DNA from 2 places in the Paraburkholderia sp. SECH4 genome. Region 1 is predicted to be linked to the other one. Evidence: predicted binding sites of a transcription regulator. Region 1 holds the regulator's gene; the other holds the start of a gene.
The links. The regulator LexA, encoded in region 1, represses DNA repair genes until DNA is damaged. The targets are predictions, from matches to a motif close to ACTGTATNNNNATACAGT.

Region 2: a site for LexA is predicted at 2,807-2,824, ahead of imuA (translesion DNA synthesis-associated protein ImuA). Genes of this name have one in related genera too.

Annotation. Positions count from the first base shown of each region.
Region 1 covers NZ_JALOCP010000069.1:13,068-17,277, forward strand. Annotated here, with positions in the region: gene cysT (sulfate ABC transporter permease subunit CysT) at 1-108, opposite strand, end outside; gene M0D67_RS40490 (sulfate ABC transporter substrate-binding protein) at 261-1,310, opposite strand; gene lexA (transcriptional repressor LexA) at 1,626-2,276, shown strand; gene M0D67_RS40500 (hypothetical protein) at 2,335-2,679, shown strand; gene M0D67_RS40505 (DUF2939 domain-containing protein) at 2,843-3,484, shown strand; gene M0D67_RS40510 (universal stress protein) at 3,617-4,084, opposite strand.
Region 2 covers NZ_JALOCP010000029.1:59,063-63,272, reverse strand. Annotated here, with positions in the region: gene M0D67_RS30460 (error-prone DNA polymerase) at 1-605, opposite strand, end outside; gene M0D67_RS30455 (DNA polymerase Y family protein) at 612-2,081, opposite strand; gene imuA (translesion DNA synthesis-associated protein ImuA) at 2,002-2,703, opposite strand; gene M0D67_RS30445 (hypothetical protein) at 3,154-4,210, shown strand, end outside.

The DNA of each region.
Region 1 (4,210 bases):
CGCCGCAAGCGGAATCAGCACCACGAGGCTCAGATAAGCCACCGTGATGCCGAGTGTCAGGCCAAAACCGGGCAAGGCGCTCGGTTTTCGGAAGGTCAACGTCGTCATGCTCAGTACTCTTTCAGGGTTGAGGCCGGCGGCTCTTTTTTCGGCCGCCTGGCTGGCCAAAAAGCGCGCCTCGCCGGCACGCTTTCTGGCGAAGTGTGACTACGCGTTCAACTGCGGCGTCTAACTGCGCATCTCGTCTGGCTGACTACCCGTTACTGCGGCGAGTAGATCGAATCGAACACGCCGCCGTCGGCAAAGTGGGTCTTCTGCGCGTTCGCCCAGCCGCCGAACGAATCGTCCACCGTGTACAACTTCAGCTTCGGAAATTTCGAGGTCAGCTCGGCCGGCACCTTGTTCGAACGCGGACGGTAGAAGTTCTTCGCCGCGATTTCCTGACCTTCCTCGCTGTACAGAAAGTTCAGATACGCTTCCGCCACTTTGCGCGTGCCGTGCTTGTCGACCACCTTGTCCACCACCGCAACCGGCGGTTCAGCCAGAATGCTCACCGACGGCACCACGATTTCAAACTTGTCCGGACCGAACTCCTTCAGCGACAGGAACGCTTCGTTTTCCCACGCAATCAGCACGTCGCCGATACCGCGCTGCACGAAGCTGGTGGTCGCGCCACGCGCGCCCGAATCCAGCACGCCGGCATTCTTATAGAGCTTGCCGACGAACTCCTTCGCCTTCTGGTCGTTGCCACCCGGCTGATGTTCAGCATAGGCCCACGCGGCCAGGTAGTTCCAGCGCGCGCCACCCGAGGTCTTCGGATTCGGCGTGACGATCGACACACCCGGCTTGATCAGATCGTCCCAATCCTTGATGTGCTTCGGGTTGCCCTTGCGCACCAGAAACACGATCGTCGACGTGTACGGCGAGGCGTTGTCCGGCAAACGCTTTTGCCAGCCCTTGTCGAGCAAACCTTTGTTAGCCAGCGCGTCGATGTCATAGGCAAGCGCCAGCGTCACGACGTCCGCCTGCAAACCGTCCAGCACCGAGCGGGCTTGCGCACCCGAGCCGCCGTGCGACTGCTTGAAGGTGATCGTCTCGCCCGTTTTCGCCTTCCATTCCTTGCCGAATGCCTGGTTGACATCCTGGTACAGCTCGCGGGTCGGGTCGTACGACACGTTCAGCAGCGTCATGTCGGCTGCATGTGCCTGCACCGTGACGCCGACCGCGGCGATCGTACCGACTGCGCCGAATGCGAGCGCCGCGATAAGTTTTCTGGTCCTGCCTGCCAGCCCCGTGCCTTGATGGTTCATGCCAACTTTCTCCGCGTTGTGGTCCGCTGAAACAGCGTGTGGTGTTGTTCTACGTCGCGGTCACGTGCACATGAGCGCCAACTCGAAGGGCAGTCTATCGAAGAGCTTTCATCATTAAAAATAATGTTTCTTCATTCTTTAATACGCAAAAGTGGTAATGACGGCCGGATAAGGCGTTGCGACACGAAAACGGGTGTTGAAGCGTCCATTTACGACGCTGGAACGCCACCCCAGGACACGAACTTAAAGTAAAGCTTGAATTGCGCGGAATACTGTATAAAAATACAGGCACCTGTTCATACATACAGTGGCGCCATGACCAAACTCACCGCACGACAGCAGCAGGTTTTCGATCTGATCCGCCGGGCCATCGAACGCACCGGCTTTCCGCCCACCCGCGCGGAGATCGCCGCCGAGCTGGGTTTCAGCTCGGCCAACTCGGCAGAGGAGCATCTGCGCGCCCTCGCCCGCAAGGGCGTGATCGAACTGGCGGCCGGCGCATCGCGCGGCATTCGCCTGCTGGGCGGGTCGGAAGATTCGCCGTACCAGTTCACACTGCCGCACGCCAGCATCATGCAACTGTCGTTGCCGCTGATCGGCCGGGTTGCCGCGGGTAGCCCGATCCTCGCGCAGGAACATATCTCGCAGCACTATGCGTGCGACCCGGCGCTGTTCTCGAGCAAGCCGGACTACCTGCTGAAGGTGCGTGGGCTGTCCATGCGCGACGCGGGCATCTTCGACGGCGACCTGCTCGCGGTGCAGAAGAAAAGCGAAGCTAAAGATGGCCAGATCATCATCGCGCGGCTTGGCGACGATGTGACGGTCAAGCGCCTGAAGCGCCGGCCGAACGGCATCGAGCTGATCGCCGAGAACCCCGATTACGACAACATCTTCGTTGAAACCGGCAGCGCGGAGTTTGCGCTCGAGGGCATCGCCGTCGGGCTGATCCGCCCGGGCGAGTTCTAACTGCCCACGTGTTAGCCAACCCAAAGCTGCCCCAACGTTGAATCGCCTGGAGAGACTCATGGAACGCCTTGCCCGCCTGCTGCCTTTTCGCCAGTTTGGTCGTTTGCGTCATCTGCGCAAGCTGGTGCCGTGTTCGCTGATCGAGGCGTCCTCCGCCAGTACTCCAGCGCTGTTTGATGCACCCGTCGGCGTACCGGGCTTGCCGTCGTCGTTGCCGGCTTTTGCTCGCGTGTCGTTGAACTCGGGGCTGAATACGGCTGAACCCGCGCGCCGCGCGCCGGTGCGCGTGTATCACGGGCCGTCGCGGCTGATCATGGTCGGCACGGTAGACGCGGTGTGCCGCATGATCGATCGTTGCATCGCAGATGAAGCCAACGTGCACGGCGCGGTGTTCGAGTCATAAACCGCACTGCGCGTGCACTGCATCCCATTGCGGCTTTACTACGCGCGACACCCGGCGTACGGTCGTTCACCCGCCCGCGCCTTTTCGGATATCGCATCGCCTGGGATCGTTTTTGCGTGGCCGCGGTCCACGTTAGATCACACCTGATGGAGAGTCCCACTCGATGGCAGTTTCAACACGCACGAAACGCAATGCCGCCCGACCACTGATCGTCACCTTGATTGTGATTGTGGTGATTGCCGCGTTGGGGTTCAGTTACGCGTCGCCTTACATGGCGCTGAATAAGCTCAAACGCGCAGCGGATGCGCGTGATGCGCAAACCGTCAATGAATACGTCGACTTTCCCGCGTTGCGCGAGAGCCTGAAGCAGCAAGTCACCGGCTTGTTGACGCGTCGGCTCGACGTGCAAGGCAACGGCAATCCGTTCGCGGCGATTGGCGCGATGATCGGCGTGGCCTTGATCGGCCCGCTGGTCGACGCTTATGCAACACCCGACGGCGTCGCGGCATTGCTGAACGGCATGCCACCGCGCGGCAACCCGGGCGAGCGCCCTCCTGTTCCGGCTGGCACCGACAATCCGCCGGCCGCAACGGCTCCTGCACAGGAACCAGCGCACCCTGCTACAGGTAACAACGCGAACAGCACCACGCCACCCCAACCGCCGCAAACCACGGCGGGCTATCGCGGCCTTAACGAGTTCGTCGTCAGCTATCAGCATGGCGCTGGTGACGCGCGTTACTCGGCGATTTTGCGGCGCGAAGGTTTGTTCACATGGAAGCTGGCGGCGGTCAATCTGAACGAGTGATCGCCCGGCGCTCGCTATCGACTTGAGCGTATGAGCGAATCACGGTTTGGCCGAAGCGAACGCGGCGACCGTTCGGCCACGTGGCTCATTCAACTCATTCAATCCAGTCCACGCGCTTCGCCCCGCCGTGCATCAGGCCGCCGCCGCTTGCTGCTGCTCCTGCGCGGAAGAGCACGCCACCAGAATGCTGCATGAGACCCGATCGAGCAGCGGGGTATTGCCCGCGCCCATCCACCATCGTGATAGCCCGGTGCGGCAACGATGGCCGACCACCACGAGGTCGACATGCAATTCGTTAGCAAGATTGGCGATCTCGTCGATCGGATGGCCAAACGCAAAATGTCCTTGCGCGGTCACGCCGCGTTCGGTGAGCCAGTCCACCCCTTCCTGCAGGATGTCGCGGGCTGTTTTTTCGAAGCTGCCGCAGGCCACATCAGTCAGCAGGCCCGCGCTTTGCGCAATGCTCGAGCGCATGTCAACCACTGATAGTAGGTGCGTTTCCGCCTTCAGTTCCAACGCCAGGTCGGCGCCGCAACGTAACGCTTTGCGGCCTTCGCGCGAGCCGTCGTAGCACAGCAGGATTTTCTGGTAGCTCGCCATGATTTTTCTCCCATCCGCGAGGAACGCGGTCTGAATGAATCATGGTGCGCCGCAATTCAGGTTGCAAGGGATGGAAAACGCTAAGTGCGCCCTAAACCGGTGCGCGCTGGATTTGTGGCGGGTTTG
Region 2 (4,210 bases), on a different contig from region 1:
GCCACGACGGGAATGCCGTGGCGCGCAGCGACGTGTTCGACGGTACCTCGGTGAATATCATCCATTGCCCGGGCATGCAGCGTGAGGGCGATCCACGCGCGATCGCCGAAGGTCTGGGCGAACCACTCGACCTGCGTATCCAGCCTCTCTTCATCGGCCGGGTAGTCCGGTGACAGGATCGCGACGCAGTCCGGCAGTCCCCGCAGGTGCCCGAAGGGCTTCTCAGGGTGCGCGAGATCCAGGGGGGCAATCCGGTAGCTGCCCTTGTGTGCGCGCATGCGGCCGAGCGTGATCAGCTCGGACAGGTTGCCATAGCCTTCGCGTGTCATCGCCAGCGCGGTGAATGACAGGGCCGGCGAGCCGTCGGCGTTGGTCAGGTGGAAGTGCGACCCGACGATGAAAGGCAGCCCGGCCTTCTTCGCCTCGACGTGGGCACGAACAACGCCGGCCAGCGAGCATTCATCCGTGATGGCCAGTGCGGCATACCCGAGCTGTGCGGCACGTACAGCGACTTCTTCGGCGTGGGATGCGCCGTGCAGAAAGGAGAAGTTGGACGCGCACTGCAGCTCCGCATAGTCGGGCAGTGCGCCGTAGGTCGGCGCCATGGACGATCACCCGAACAGGCCGTGCAGGAACCAGCGCGGCTCGCGATCGTCGCGCGCGCCCGTGCGTTCACGGAACACCCAGTAGTGCACCGCATCGCCGGATTCGGCGACAAAGTAGTCCCGCGTCACCAGGTGTCCGTCCTGCCAGCCGCCCTCGATACGTTCGGCCGGCGACACCATACGCAGCGGGGTGCCGTAGAACGGACGGTGGCCGCGCATGATGAGCTGCACCGGACTGTCGAGCAGCCACGCCGGCCGCGGAAGGCTGGACGGTGGCGGCATGGACCTGACGGTCTCACCGATGGGTATCCAGCGCGCGGCGACCTCGGGGCGGTGATCGGGGACGGGCGCCGCCCGGGTGACATTCTGGGCGCCGAGCCGGGCGACGAGCAGTTCCATCAGGCGTGCATGATCCTGTGGCGAACCGCCAGGCTCAGGAAACAGCGATTCGCTGGGTGCGTCCGCTTCGCGCACGTCCTTCGCGTCGAGACGAACGGCGATGACCGGCGCGGCCAGCTCGACGCGGCCCAGCCGTTCTTTCAGAAGACGCACGAGGTGGTCCTCGCGCGAGGTCGGTTCCGCGAGGGCAACTTCGATTGCCGTCGGCGGCACCGCCGCGCGGCCGCGCTCATGCTCGAGCTCAAGTACAAACCGCGCGATCGCCAGCTGTCGCGCCGACAGCCAGCCGGTCATCTGCAGGATCAGCCGCCGCGCCGCGAACAGCACGGCTTCCGCATGCTCGATCCGGTCGGGCAGCTCGAGCCGCGCGCTGAAGGCGGGGGGCAACTCCAGCCATTCGTACACTTCCGGCGCCGCGCCCGTCGCGCGATCGAGCGCATCCAGCAGCGCCGTGCCGCAGCGCTTCTTGAGGCCTGCGCGAGGCAGGCGCCGGACGTCGTCCACCGTTTCGCATCCCAGGCCGTCGAACCATTCAGCGTAGGGGCGCGCCGGCGGCAGGGCAGATAACGGCACGCGACGCAGTGCGCGGTCGACGGATCGCAACGTGAGGGCAATGCCACCCGAGGACCGGGCGAAGAGCCACGCGGCCTGCCCTGTTGGCGCAACAGCAAGCGTTGCCGTTACGCCGAACGCGATCACCGTTTCGCGCGCGAGTCGGCGCAGCGGGCGAATACCGCCAAAGAGCCGCAGGCTCGCCGAGACGTCGGCAAGTACGATGGCTTCTTCAGCCAGCACCACGTGGGGGGTGAAATGCAGCAGGGCGAACGCCACGCCACGAACCAGCTCTGCTTCACGGGTGAGATCACGCTCCCGGATGACCGCGTCGGGCGCGAGCGTCAGCACACCACCGCGGCGCATGCCGGCCACGATCCCGGCGGAATGCGCCGCGCGGTCGAGCGCGACAACGCGGTCCTTTTCCAGCACGACGAATCCGGCCTCATGGCGTGGCGTCGACCAGCGCGGGAGAAACGACTCGAGGGCGAGGTGCGGCAGATGTACGCCGATCCAGAGTTGCATATCGGCTCAACAGGGCAGGTGAAGGTACGAGAGGAACGAAAACGGGTTCGTCGCGCTGCGGTCCGCGGCGCTTGACGAACGTCACTTCAATACCGCCCCTGGCGGCTCGCAGCGCGAGCCGCAGCGGCGCTGGCGACGTCGCGTGGGCGGCCGCGAGTGGGCGAAACAGGAACAGCAGCGTGTCCGAGGCCTGCGCGGCCAGATGCAGGCGCCGGAGCGCCTCCTGCCGCACTTCGGCCTGCCAGAAGAGCAGGGCGCCGCAGGTGCCGGCACGCAGGATCTGCTCGGCGGCCCACAGCGCGTCTGCCGTACGTGGTGCGCGCAACACGCAGGCCTGTGCTGCGGGAACGCCCAGCCACGCCAGTCCGGCGGGTTGCAGCCGGTGCGGCGGCTGCAGCAGGAGCAAGGGGCGGGATCCGACGGTCGCCAGTGCGGGCTGCAGCAGACGCAGCTCCCCGCAGCCGGGCTGCGGTGTGAGCAGTTCGGTGAGCGCGCCCGCGGGCCAGCCGCCGCCCGGCAGTTCGGCGGCCAGCGTGGCGTGGCCGCACGACACCACCCGATCGAAGCCGGCGGCCAGCTGCGAAGCGCGCCACAGGGTTATTCCCCCCAAGGCGGGATACATAGTTGAGTCGAGTAGAGCGTCTATCGAACGTGCGCGTTCGTCCGGAGGAGGTGTCTGCGTGTAAAGGGTGGCAGCGGGGATCATCGGAATCGCTCACGTAGATACTGTATAAATATACAGTGATTCTAGCGCAAGAATCCTAGGTTGCCAGCGGAAAGTCAACGAAGCCGACTCCGAGTTAGAGTCGGGCCCGCCTAGTTTTCCCAAAGTCGGAGATCGACCCATTACTGCAGTTACACCCCCGAACGGACGAACGACTGCTTCTGAGTTCCAGGCGACGCCAGGTCCTTGCTGAGTCTTGAGTTAACGCAGTAGATGGGGCCTCCTGTCTCGGCTAACCTCTTTGCATACACGTAAGACTGCCGTTCACCCTCCGACACCGGCACAGGAAAATGTGGGGTGCCTGCGGAGGTTCACCCTGAAGCAGGGGCGGGCTAGGGAGCCGATGCCGTGAGATTGCAGAAAATGACTGAAACCAGATATCCTGAAACAGCAGAGTTCACGGATTTTGTTTTTGTGAAGGCTTGCTGGGCGCAGTTCGTTTCGGTTCCCCTGGCTCGCGCTGGGTCGACTTACCTGGCTTGGGGGGAAATGGGTATGGCTAGCAACCAACTGGAACATCCATACAAACGTATCTTGATTGGATCGTCGCTTGTGGTGGCGCTCCTGCTGATTTTTTGTACAGCGACGGTCGAATTTCTGCCGGAGAAAAGCGACGCTATCGGATTGTCGTTCAAGGCGACAAAGGCACTTCTCAACGCGGTGTCAGCCGTTACAAGTTCTATCCTAGCCGCCATGCTCGCTACACTTGCTATCAATTGGTACAGCGATCTTCGACGTCAGGAAACCAAGGCGAAATTTATGCGGTTTTTTTCGATTTCGGTCGGTGGCGAAGTGATCATCGTCTTGCCGAAATTTAAGGTCGAGGTTGCGGAGCAAAATGACGAAGACCGCGGAGCCAATGAATTATGCTTAAAAGAGCTGACGGAGGTGGACCGTGCCTGCGTGTCTTGGAACGATCTTATAGCGGCCCGTCATATATCAGCCATGTTTGCAGAATATGGAACCTCCGTTCCAAAAATATATTTTGACGACGATGTATGGAAAACTTTTTACGATAAGACATATTTTGACGATAGGGGAAATGACGATATCCGAAAATGCACGTCATTTATTGTGATAGGACTATTTTCTAATGCAATCGTGACAGAACTCAGCCGGTCACTCGAGGCGAATAGGTCGTTTAAAATCTCGAGCCGAGAAGAGGCAAAAAACAGCGAGAGGTGGGTGGAAATCGCGCCAATGCAGCGTGAGTCGCCTGAGTCGCTCCATGCGTGGTATCAGGAGACGGCCAATACGCAGTCAAAATCCGGAAACTTTGGACTACTTTCGCGAGTATCTATGCCCGGTGATCGTAGAGTACTCATAGTCGGCGGAGGTAGGGCACGCTCCACACGTAAAATGGCATCTTATTTGCGTAGACATTGGATAAAGCTTCACGATCTAT